One region of the Vibrio rhizosphaerae genome, then DNA from elsewhere that is predicted to be linked to it. Evidence: predicted binding sites of a transcription regulator. Region 1 holds the regulator's gene; each other region holds the start of a gene.
What was found. The regulator CRP, encoded in region 1, controls carbon source genes, mostly activating them, when cyclic AMP is high. The targets are predictions, from matches to a motif close to TGTGANNNNNNTCACA.
Positions count from the first base shown of each region.

Region 2: a site for CRP is predicted at 1,261-1,276, ahead of recB (exodeoxyribonuclease V subunit beta). Genes of this name have one in related genera too.
Region 3: a site for CRP is predicted at 1,963-1,978, ahead of mlc (sugar metabolism global transcriptional regulator Mlc). Genes of this name have one in related genera too.
Region 4: a site for CRP is predicted at 1,711-1,726, ahead of rppH (RNA pyrophosphohydrolase). Genes of this name have one in related genera too.

Region 1 is NZ_AP024903.1:356,269-359,486, forward strand. It holds gene astA (arginine N-succinyltransferase) at 1-642, shown strand, start outside; gene OCV37_RS01540 (DUF1338 domain-containing protein) at 707-1,501, shown strand; gene crp (cAMP-activated global transcriptional regulator CRP) at 1,575-2,207, opposite strand; gene OCV37_RS01550 (phosphoribulokinase) at 2,478-3,218, opposite strand, start outside.
Region 2 is NZ_AP024903.1:2,641,921-2,645,138, reverse strand. It holds gene recC (exodeoxyribonuclease V subunit gamma) at 1-1,030, shown strand, start outside; gene recB (exodeoxyribonuclease V subunit beta) at 1,382-3,218, shown strand, end outside.
Region 3 is NZ_AP024903.1:2,229,421-2,232,638, reverse strand. It holds gene OCV37_RS09520 (patatin-like phospholipase family protein) at 1-296, shown strand, start outside; gene pyk (pyruvate kinase) at 343-1,791, opposite strand; gene mlc (sugar metabolism global transcriptional regulator Mlc) at 2,054-3,218, shown strand, end outside.
Region 4 is NZ_AP024903.1:680,915-684,132, reverse strand. It holds gene ptsP (phosphoenolpyruvate--protein phosphotransferase) at 1-990, opposite strand, end outside; gene rppH (RNA pyrophosphohydrolase) at 993-1,511, opposite strand; gene mutH (DNA mismatch repair endonuclease MutH) at 2,140-2,805, shown strand; gene OCV37_RS03100 (NADP(H)-dependent aldo-keto reductase) at 3,020-3,218, shown strand, end outside.

The DNA.
Region 1 (3,218 bases):
TTTCTTTTGCCTGAATTTCGCGCCGGTCTTAACGGACGCTTGATGTCAAAATGCCGCTTTCTGATGCTGGCGGAACACCGGGAACGCTTTGCTCAGACAATTATTGCTGAAATGAGAGGGGTGTCTGATGAGCAGGGGAATTCTCCGTTCTGGCAATGGTTGCAGGAACATTTTTTTTCGATCGATTTTTCTTTGGCTGATTATTTGACCGGCTCGGGCCATAAAGGCTTTATCGCTGAACTGATGCCCAAATTACCGATTTATATCAACCTGCTCAGCCCTGAAGCTCAAGCCGTGATAGGGCAGGTGCACGACAAGACCAAACCGGCTTTAAAATTGTTGGAAGAGGAAGGTTTCACCTGTCGTAATTATGTCGATATTTTTGATGCGGGCCCGACGGTTGAATGTGATTTACGCCATATTGAATCGGTGAGGCATTCTGTCTCTGCAACGGTGAAAGTGGCGCAACATCAGAGCCAACAAAAAGTCATACTCAGTAATACTTCATTTGAATTTTTCCGGGCGACGATTGCCGAGGTCGATTTTCATCCGGAATCTGAGACTGTGATCATCACGCCTGAAGTTGCTCAGGCTCTGTTGATTCAGTCTGGTGATCGGGTCCGTTTTCTGATGATTCGTTAATCCGTTGAATCAGGAAACAAGGACGTGATGATAGCCCAAGATAATTGATAAAGAAGGAGGCGCTATGACGCCGAACTCACTGTTTGCCGCCTTATGGCAAGATTATACAACCAGACTTTGCCCATCAGCACAGCGGATTCACCAACTACTTCAGGATAAGAAGCCGCTGAATAATGATCATATTGCGTTACGAACATTTAATGTGTCACCCATAAACCTTGAGGTGATAGCTGCGCCTTTTGTACGACTGGGGTATGTGTCGAAAGGGCACTATCAATTTGAGCAAAAGAAATTAGCGGCGCAGCACTTTGAACATCCGGACTCTCAGTTACCGAAAGTCTTCATCAGTGAGTTAGAAGTTGAACGCTGCTCCGAATCGTTGCAAAAGATCGTGAGAAGTCTGGTTTCTCATGTCCGAGCCGAAATGGTTGCTGATGCTGATTTTCTTTATGGTGGGCGTTTATGGCCGATTTCACTCGAGCAGTATTATCTGTTGGCGGAGGAAAGTGAATACGCCGCTTGGGTGGCAGCACATGGTTATGGCGCCAACCATTTTACGGTGAGCGTCAATCAACTGGCTCGTTTTCATCAGGTTGCGGAGGTGAATGCTTATCTACACCAACAGGGATTTGTGATCAATTCATCCGGAGGCGAAGTGAAGGGCTCGCCCGAGTTATTTCTGGAACAGTCATCGACTATGGCGGACCGGGTTGTGGTTGAATTCGATGAAGCCGAGTTGTTAGTTCCCGGTGGTTTTTATGAATTCGCCAAACGGTATCCGATGGCAAATGGCATCTTATATCCCGGGTTTGTCGAAGCTTCAGCGGATAAGATCTTTGAGAGTACCAACGCGCAGTGATATGTCATGCGTTATTGTCGTAAATAAAAGAGCCATCACAAGGATGGCTCTTTTGTCGGCGCAAGCATAAAAATTATCTTGTACCGTAAACAACAATGGTTTTCCCGTGGGCTGAAATAAGGTTCTGCTCTTCGAGCATTTTCAAGATGCGGCCAACGGTTTCACGAGAACAGCCGACGATCTGGCCGATCTCCTGACGAGTAATTTTGATTTGCATACCGTCTGGATGCGTCATTGCATCGGGTTGTTTTGCCAGATTTAACAGCGTCTGTGCAATACGACCAGTCACATCCAGAAACGCCAGATCACCAACTTTTTGGCTAGTGACTTGCAGGCGGCTTGCCATTTGTCCTGCCAGACGCATCAGAATATCTGGGTTGACCTGAATTAACTGACGGAATTTTTTGAAGGAAATTTCTGCAACTTCGCAGGGAGATTTCGCTCTGACCCAAGCTGTCCGTTCTTGACCTTCTTCGAATAAACCAAGTTCACCGATGAAGTCACCCTGATTGAGATAAGAAAGGATCATTTCTTTTCCTTCTTCATCCTTGATCAGAACAGCAACAGATCCCTTCACGATGTAGTAAAGCGTTTCCGCTTTTTCGCCTGCATGAATCAGCGTACTCTTTGAAGGGTATTTATGTATGTGACAATGTGAAAGAAACCACTCTAATGTTGGATCGGTTTGAGGTTTACCTAGAACCATAATATCTCTCTTCCTCTGCAGGGTATGCTTGCTGCTTTCCATGTTTTCGCAAAGCTTTTGAACTGAACACGTTTAAACTACACATGTCTCGGAACTGAATACTTAGCATAAAAGCACTTGAGAAAGCCTGCAAGTTGTCTTCTGTTTCGGTATCAAATAGTATCCTTTTTCTTACACAATTTCTTGACTTTAATCGTGTCATGACCGTGATTTAGTACGCAAAAACGTGCGCATTATCACGGTATAGGAACTAAAGAGCCCAATTCGTGTCTAGCCAATTTTTCCCGTCTCGATCAACTGCTGGAGAATCGGACGGACAATCAACTCCATCGCAAAGCTCATTTTTCCGCCAGGAACAACAATTGTGTTATGACATGACATAAAAGAGCCATCAATCATTGCCAATAGATAAGGGAAATCAACTTTTTTGATGCCTAGTAAGCGGATGACGACAAAACTTTCATCCAGACTCGGAATCCCTTTTGCACTCAGCGGATTCGATGTATCGACGGTCGGAACTCGCTGAAAGTTAATGTGTGTCCGGGAAAATTGGGGCGTAATGTAATTTAAGTAATCATCCATGGAGCGAACGATCGAATCCATTACTGCTTCTCTGGAATGGCCTCGATCCCGGGTATCCCGGACATATTTTTGAATCCACTCCAGATTGACGATCGGCACCATGCCAATGAGAAAATCAACATGTTGGGACACATTGGTTTCACCGTCAACAACTCCGCCGTGAAGTCCTTCATAAAAGAGGACATTGGTATCATTGGGGAGATCTTGCCAAGGCGTAAATGTTCCCGGCATCTGATTATAGGGAACCGCTTCATCAAATGTATGCAGGTAACGGCGAATTTTTCCCGTGCCGGTACGGCCATATTCCCGGAAAAACTCCTCTAAAGCCGGAAAATCATTTGCTTGGGGGCCGAAATAGCTGATATGGCGGCCCTGTTCTCTGGCTTTACGGATTTCGACATCCATTTCCGGTCTGGTGAAGCGGTGGAA
Region 2 (3,218 bases), 1.2 Mb from region 1:
GAGCGAAGCATCACCATTACCTGACTTTTTTGCGGATGTGACATTTCCTCTGGAACTGGACTTTGTTGAACTACAGCGTTTCTGGCGTTTACCGGTTCAATATTTTTTCAATCGTCGGTTACGTGTCTGGTTCGAAAATGAGTTGGTGGCATTACAGGATGAAGAGCCATTTTCACTCAATGGTCTGGCACGTTATCAACTGCTGGATGAATTAGTCGCAGTCCTGCTGGAAGCGCGTCGTCGCCCAGAGCAGACGCGAGGTTCAGATTTGGCGGCATCCCGGTCTGAAATACAACCGGTTGAGCATTTTATTCAAGCAAAACGGGCACAAGGACAACTGCCTGTCGGCGCTTTCGGGGAACTTGAATTCCGGGAGCACTATGAGCAGGCGCTGGCGCTGACCGACGTTATTGATTATCTGTGTCAGCAGCCAAAACCCGACTGTGAGTTGAATCTCACGACCACGGTTTTAGGCGCTGAACGCCCCATCCAATTGCTTGGCTGGGTAACCCGTTATTTTCAATCCGGTCTGGTTCGTTACCGGGTAGGGCGCATCCGGGCGCAGGATTATTTATCGGCGTGGCTGGATCATCTCGCGGTAGCGGCTATGGGAGAAACCTGTCCGACCCATCTGATCGGTTATGAGCGCAAGAATGGCGTTCAGCATCTTTATTATCCGGCAATAGACCGCCAACAAGCCCAAACCTATCTGGATGCGTTCGTGCGTTTTTACGTTGAGGGCATGAATCATCCGTTACCTTATTTTCCGCAAGTGGCGTTAGCCGGGATTGAAGCCAATTTCAATCGCCAGCGTGAGTGGCATGAAGATAAAGAAAAAACCGCGAAAAAAATGCAAGAAGCTTTCATCGGGAATGATTTTAGTGCGGTTGGTGGTGAAGGCCAAAATGCGTATATTGCCCGTATCTGGCCGCAGTGGTCTGAAGCGTTAAGTCAGACGGCGTATGCTTACGCCGAACAGGTTTTACTGCCCCCGATGCTTTGGGTCAAAGAATATACGGATGAATCGTAACATTCAGACGACCAGCTAAAATGCGAAACCGGAAATGGATGTACTGAGGGAAAGAGATAAAAGGCAAACAGAGGAAAGTGGTGGCCGCCAGAAAATCGTTATTTTGTGTAGGGTGTTTGCTGTACGGCCACGGGTCAGAGGGACCACAATTCGGTGAGTCGGACATTTCATTCAACTGAGAATGTTGTTCAACTTGGAGCGAGATGTTAATGATGAAAGGGTTAGTTATCCGTGAGTCAGATCTCACTCCTTGTCAGGCAGAACAGGCGTGAATCGATTTATGTCAATTCTATTGCTTAGATCACACTCCACCATGTTGAATCAATCGTTAACCTGGAGAAAAAGACCGGTATGAGTCACACAACATCTGATGTCATGATCCCGCTGGAACCGATGCGATTTCCGTTGCATGGGATGCGTTTGATTGAAGCATCAGCGGGCACCGGAAAAACATTTACGATTGCCGGGCTTTACTTGCGTCTGCTGTTGGGACATGGCGATACACAAAATCGCCATGCAACCCCCTTGCGGGTCGATCAGATTTTAGTCGTGACTTTTACCGAGGCGGCCACTGCGGAGTTGAAAGGACGGATTCGGGCCCGGATTCATGAAGCCCGGCTGGCATTTGCCCGCCATCATAGTGATGACCCGCTGTTGCAATCATTTCTCGATGAAACGCCGGATCATGCGGAGGCCGCCGATATTTTGCTTCAGGCTGAGCGAGAGATGGATACGATGGCGGTTTATACCATTCACGGATTCTGTCAGCGGATGTTAGTCCAGAATGCGTTTGAATCGGGCAGCCGTTTTCACCATGAGTTTATTACCGATGAAAGCCGTCTCAAAGCACAAGTGGTGGCCGATTACTGGCGACGCCAGTTTTATCCGCTGTCGGTTGAGCTGGCTGCTGAAGTCCGTCAGTTATGGCCGACACCCAATGCTTTGCTCGCACAAATTGGCCCTTATCTGAGCGGTCAGGCACCATCACTTTCTGTCAGTGCGATGGATGCCAGCCTTGAGCAACTGCACCAAGGTAACTTGCAACGTATCGTTGAGATGAAGGCACAGTGGCGACAGCATCAGTCTGATGTTGACGCGTGTATTGCCCAATCCGATGTCAATAAGCGTGTGTATACCAAAAAATCTCGGCCACAGTGGATTGAGCAAGTATCCCAATGGGCTGAAACGGAGACGCATAGTTACTGGGTTCCCGAACAATTGGTGCGTTTTTCACAACAAGTGTTGAATGAGAAAACCCCAACCGGGACCCCGCCGACACATCCTTTATTTCAGCTCATCGATGATTTTCTTGCGACCCCCGTTTCGATTGAAGCACCGTTGAAAGCCCATGCGATTGAAACCTGTCGGCATTTATTGGCGAAAGCAAAGTCTGAACAGCAGTGGTTATCGTTTGATGATTTATTGTCTCAGCTTTCATCCGCTTTGGATCTGGATAGTACCGGTCAGTTAGCGCAGCGGATTCGCACATTATACCCCGTCGCGATGATTGATGAGTTTCAGGATACCGATCCGCTGCAATACCATATTTTCAGCCACATTTACGCCTCGCATCCTGCGTGTGGTTTGTTGATGATCGGTGACCCGAAACAGGCGATTTATGCATTCCGCGGGGCAGATATTTTCACCTACATCAAAGCGCGTCGTCAGGTCAGTTCCCATTTTACTTTGGCGACTAACTGGCGGTCCGGGCAGGCGATGATCGATGCGGTCAATCGGTTGTTTGCTTCATCCGAGAGTCCTTTTCTCCATGATGCGGATATTCCGTTTATTCAGGTCACAGCCCCTCCCGAGGCACAACAACGTCAGTGGCAACTGTATCAGCAAGTACAACCCGCCATGACTTATTGGTGGCCGGAGGATATTGCACCCGATGCGGTCATAACCAAAGGTGAATACGAGCAAGTTATGGCAAATGCGACCGCAGCTCAAATCCAGACGATTCTACAGGCTGCGCAGGATGGCGAAGGGGTTCTCTGTTCCGGTAAAGGACAGAAAAGCATTCAGGCCGGACACATTGCCGTACTGGTTCGGACCGGACGTGAAGGTCAGCTCATCAAAGAAGCGCTGGCACGTCAGGACATTGCCAGTGTCTACTTGTCTAACCGGGAGAGTGTGTTCGCCAGTGAGATAGCGATAGATATCCAACGGTTGTTACAGGCCGTGTTGA
Region 3 (3,218 bases), 1.6 Mb from region 1:
ATTTAATTGGGGGGGCTGTGGATACGCGTCTGACCGATATGCTGATGGTTCATTATCAGACATATGCGTTGACCCTTGAATTCTTAAAACGGCCGCCAGATGATGTGTTCGTGATTCAGATTGCTCCGGAGCAGCCACTTCGGTCTAATACTTTGCTGAGCAGAAAAAGCGATTTGTTATGGGATTATGAGCAAGGGCTGCAAGCCGGCTATAATTTCATTCGTAGCTGGGAGGTCGCCCAGGCCTTGAGCGGCCAACCGTTGAAAGCGTCAAAATCAGGGCTACTGGAGTCATAGCAGCCCAATCAGTGTTTTGGCTTCATCTCCATTTATTTTTATTTCACTAAAAGACAGGGAGCACACGCATACAGTTCGTGGTTCCCTCGACCCCCATTACATCGCCCTGAGTGATGATCACAATATCGCCAAATGCCAGTTGTTTTTTCTCTTTGAGAACTGAAAGGGCTTCGAGCGCGATTTCATAGGCTGACTCTTTGTGGCTATCAAAATACCAGGGGATTACACCGCGATACAACGCACAGCGGTTTAACGCTTTTTCATTGCTCGACAGAGCAAAGATAGGCAGTTCTGAATTGAGGCGTGAAGTCATTAATGCTGTTCTGCCTGACTCGGTCATCGTCACAATGGCTTGAATACCATCCATATGGTTGGCCGCATAAATTGTCGACATAGCAACGGTTTCTTCTGCGGTGACAAATGTGCTCTCTAACCGATAACTCTGAGTTTTTACTTCCATCACACTTTCTGCACCAATACAGACTTCTGCCATCGCTTTGACGGTTTCAACCGGGTATTTGCCCGCGGCTGTCTCTCCGGATAACATCACAGCATCGGTGCCATCGATGACGGCATTGGCGACATCCATCACTTCGGCCCGGGTCGGCATCGGGTTTTCAATCATCGACTCCATCATCTGGGTCGCAGTAATCACAACTCGGTTCAGCGCTTTGGCACGGTAAATCAATTTTTTCTGAACTCCGACCAACGCCGGATCACCGATTTCAACCCCCAAATCGCCCCGGGCGACCATGATCACGTCAGAGGCCATAATAATATCATCAATATTGGTTTGATTTGCGACGGTTTCTGCACGCTCAACTTTAGCGACGATCTTCGCTTCCAGACCGGCATCCCGTGCCAGACGGCGAGCATACTGTATATCTTTCCCGTTTCTGGGAAACGACACGGCCAGATACTCCACATCAAGTTCTGCTGCCAGCAGAATATCCTGCTTATCTTTTTCGGTGAGGGCCTGAGCGGAAAGGCCACCGCCCTGACGGTTGATTCCTTTGTTGTTGGATAACGGGCCGCCCACCGTCACGGTCGTGTGGATTTTTTGTCCTTTAACCAGCGTCACTTGTAATTGGACCCGGCCATCATCCAGCAACAGGATATCGTTTGGTTGAACATCATTAGGGAGGTTTTTGTAATCAATCCCGACGGCTTCCTGATGACCCGCGCCGGGAGGCATATCTGCATCCAGTGTAAATCGATCTCCGACATTCAGGGTGATCTTGCCGTGTGTGAACGTGGATACCCGAATCTTTGGCCCTTGAAGGTCTCCCAGTATCGCAACGTTGCGCCCGAGTCTGGCGGCAATTTCACGGACTTTTCTTGCTCGAAGGCGGTGATCATCTGCGGTACCGTGTGAAAAGTTCAGGCGGACAACATTGGCACCTGCGCTGATCAGAGCTTCAAGATTATTATCCCGATCAGTGGCGGGGCCGAGGGTTGTTACAATTTTAGTTCTGCGTTGTACTTTTTTGGGCATGATTGACTCCTGACTGGAAATCATAGCTTGAGCTGTGTAAGTATACTTGAGAACGCTCAATACGTTGGGAGAATGAACAACTATTTAACATTTTTGCAAAAAAATGGCGAGAATTCAGCAGGCTTTTGATGTGTGAACATTTGACTCTCAACACAAACTTGATTGATCATGCGTGATGCCTGTCACGCTCGCATATCAAATTGCTTCACAATTACTTTGCAAAGTAAAAAAATTAGCAGGTTGTTGATTTCTGGAGCACATCATGTATACGGCTCAGCCCGGACATATTGATCACATCAAGCAAATTAATGCTGGTCGTGTTTACAAATTGATTGATCAAAAAGGTCCTATTTCACGTATTGATCTGTCTAAAGAGAGTGAACTTGCTCCGGCAAGTATCACGAAGATTACACGTGAGCTTATCGATGCCCATCTTATCCATGAAACAACCGTTCAAGAAGCCATTAGCCGCGGGCGCCCTGCGGTCGGTCTGCAAACCAGAAATGAAGGGTGGCAATTTCTTTCGATTCGTTTAGGTCGGGGATATCTGACAATTGCACTCCATGAATTAAGCGGTGATGTGCTGATCGATACCAAAATTGATATTCATGAAGTTGATCAGGATGACTTATTGGCCCGGCTGTTCCACGAGATTGAAGAATTTTTTCTGACCTACACTCAACAGCTGGAGCGGGTGACTGCGATTGCCGTGACCTTACCGGGATTGGTCGATGCAGAGAATGGGGTCGTCCTGCAAATGCCCCATTATCATGTTGATAATCTTGCGTTAGGCGCAGAGATCTACCAAGTGACTGGCTTGCCAGTCTTTATTGCCAATGATACCCGGGCTTGGGCTTTGGCAGAAAAACTGTTCGGTCATTCTCAGGATGACGAGAACTCGGTTTTAATTTCCATTCATAATGGTTTGAATGCCGGGATCATTGTCAATGGCCGCGTATTACAGGGCAAACATGGCAACATCGGTGACTTAGGGCACATTCAGATAGATCCGCTGGGTTTACCCTGCCATTGCGGTAATCGTGGTTGTCTGGAAACGGTGACAAGTTCGAAAGCTTTGCGAGAGCAAGCGATGTCCAGAATTGCTAACGGTGAACAATCGTCGTTGAGCCGTTTGGCAGAGATTGCAATTGAGGACATCTGTATTGCCGCAGCGCAAGGGGATCCATTATCGTGCGATATTATGGATCGGCTGGGTCGGCATCTCGGTCAGGCGATTGCCATTGTCATCAATATGTTTAATCCGGAGAAGGTGCTTATCGGTGGTGTGATCAATCAGGCGAAAGCGATTGTTTATCCCCCGATGCTCAATTATATCGAAACGCAATGTAATCCGGGTTACCGCGAGCAGGTCAAGATTGTCGAATCCCGTTTTTATAAGCAGTCAACAATGCCCGGTGCCGCGCTCA
Region 4 (3,218 bases), 320 kb from region 1:
TAGCTCCCTGACCACAAGAATGATCGGCTTTTCCAATGCTAATTCTTGCTGTTCACTGTTGTACAAGAAGTACAGCATTCGTTGCCCGAGCTCTCGAATATCTTGTGCTCTTTCGCGCAGGTAAACATCCGACATTTGAGAAAAGCGTTCAACATAGGCTTCAACCACCTGACGCAAGGCCCAATCCGCTCGGTCACCTTTCTGGATCTGCTCTTTCAGATCCTTACGGAGCATCGGATCATTGAGTAAGTGAGTGAACAGGTCAAAAATAGCCAGCGTATCTTTGTGAATATCCCCATCCAGCTTTTTCCGCATTCGCCGAAAATCACTCAGCGCATTTTCAACGGCTCGGGATAACCATTCTTGTTCTTTTTTGACGTCAAGACTCGAAGCCGGCAATACGCTTTCCAGCTCTGGTTGAGAGTTATCCCACCAGAATTCACCAATCGCAACTCCCGGAGAAACACCAATCCCACGGACAACCGGCTGTTGTTTTGCCAGAGACCATAATCCCTGAGATTGCGAGTGCGCCACCAAAACGGCTAACTGAGCCGACAGTGTTACAATAAATGATTCTTCGATTTCACTAAATTGGCGGGGAGATCGTTGCTGGATAACCAAAACCCCCAGCACCTGCTTGCGGTAAATAATCGGTGCACCGAGAAAACTCTGGTACACCTCTTCACCAAGTTGTTTGAAATATTTGAAATTAGGGTGTTTTGAAGCTTCAGCCAGATTGATCGGTTCAGCTGAACGTTTCACTAACCCGACCAACCCCTCATCAAAACCGATATGTATTTTATTGCCTTTAAATTTCAACCCTTGAGTCGCAATCAGTTCAAGGCGTAACTTTTCTTCATTGGCGAGATAAATTGTGCAGCACTCGGTATTCATGGCCTCACAGGTCTGTTTCACCAGAATGTCAAAAGCCTGATGAACATCTTCAACTTTTGAAACCTGTTCCATAATGTCCCGAAGCTGAGAGAGCATGCTTATCCTCTTTTCCCTTTCCGTTTACCTTTTACTTTCCGTGCTTTAAATGGCATCGCTATCGAGGCAAACTCTTTCATCGCCCGCCGATAAACATCGCGTTTAAATGAAACGACCTGCCTTACCGGATACCAATAACTCACCCAACGCCAACCATCAAATTCAGGGGTTACTCCACGCTGCATGTTGATTTTAGACTCATGACACTCTAAACGCAGAAGAAACCATTTCTGTTTTTGTCCAATACAGACAGGTTGAGAATCCCAGCGTACCAATCGTTTGGGCAATTTATACTTTAACCAATGACGACTGGAACCAATGACCTTCACATCCGTTTTTGTTAAACCAACCTCTTCGTACAACTCTCTGAACATGGCTTGTTCTGGTGTTTCACCATGATCAATGCCGCCCTGAGGGAATTGCCAAGAATGTTGTCCGTATCGTTTCGCCCAGAATACCTGACCATGGTTGTTGCAGATTACAATACCGACATTGAGTCGATAACCATCGCCATCTATCACTGGCAAACCTCTAATAAAATTTAACTTCTCCTGATTTTTTCATAGATCCCCAGATGTAGCAAATATCCATTGACAATAAAAACAAAAATACGACGTGGACTAAATTTGAGATGCCACTGCCGATGAATAACTTATTAACACAAGATGACAAATTTGGCTGATCTTATTCACCTTTTCTGTGAGTAACTATGTGAAAAAGTGATAGATTACTCACAATAATTCGATGTTCTTCTCATAACAAACTTTTCAACAACACGAGATAAAATCCAACTAGACCTTACTTATCAATCAATTAGTTCAACAGCCACGACTCGGATGATCATCATTTGATTCATCAGGATCAATCCCGGAATCACATTGCACAAAGATCAACCACTGTCATTTTTATCCACACCACAACAACGATTTCACTAAAAAAATCATAGAAAACCGGTAAAAAAGCCTGTATATCCATCCATATAGAGAAGTAACACATCGTTATACACAAGCGTCCTGTGGATAAGCTGAGGAAATCATCACAGAGTAGCTCTTTGAGACAAACCATGACGACCTCTCATTTCATCTGTTAAACTAGTGCTCGTTACATCCTAAACTGTTGCCCTTCGACTGCGAATATCTGAAAGATCTTATGAGACCAGAACCACAGACAGAAAGAGAATTACTTGAAAGAGCTTGGGAGATAGCCGGATTCAGTTTTGCTGAACTTGCAGCCACTGCCGGGATGAAAGTGCCTCTGGATCTGAAAAAGGATAAAGGTTGGGTCGGTCAACTTCTCGAATGGCACTTGGGTGCAACGGCAGGCAGCAAACCCCAACAGGATTTTGAAAAACTGGGCATTGAGCTAAAAAGTATTCCTGTTAGTGCTGTCGGCAAACCACTTGAAACAACATTTGTCTCCGTGGCACCGTTAACAGGTGTGCAGGGGCTGACCTGGGAAAACAGTCATGTCAGGAACAAACTGTCGCGCGTTCTCTGGATCCCGGTAGAAGGAGAACGAGAGATTCCCATCGCTGACAGAAAAGTCGGTGCCCCCCTGCTATGGAGCCCTTCACCGCAACAAGAAGTACAACTCAAAAATGACTGGGAAGAACTGATGGAATTCATCGTGTTAGGCCAGATAGAACAAGTCACCGCCAGACATGGAGAGATCCTTCAATTACGACCCAAGGCGGCCAACGGTCGCGTCAAAACCGAAGCTTATGGCTATAACGGAAAAAGAATCCGCACACGCCCACGCGGATTTTATCTGCGCACTCAATTTACCGCACAGATTCTCGCCCATCATTTCATATAAACGCATCAGTCAAAACTGCACCACAACCGATATCGTTCTAGCCTTGATGATTGCAGGTTTTGATCACCAAACCTTGACTATTAATTTCTATTTCCTTTTCGGTAGGCACTTCGCTTATAGTGAAAGGCGAAGCATATATACGCGCGTTCAAACCTAATGAAAATTGCAGTCGGATCTGCTAGATAATTGGTTCTCTAACAAGAAAGGAAGTCATATGCATTATACAAAGCTGCCTCACTCAACATTAGAAGTCAGTAAAATCTGCCTTGGTACCATGACCTTCGGTCAACAAAATACATGTGATGATGCTTGCAGCCAACTTGACTACGCTCTCGAACGAGGCGTGAATTTTATCGATACGGCAGAAGTCTATCCGATTCCCCCTTCTCCGGAAACTCAGGGAAAAACAGAAG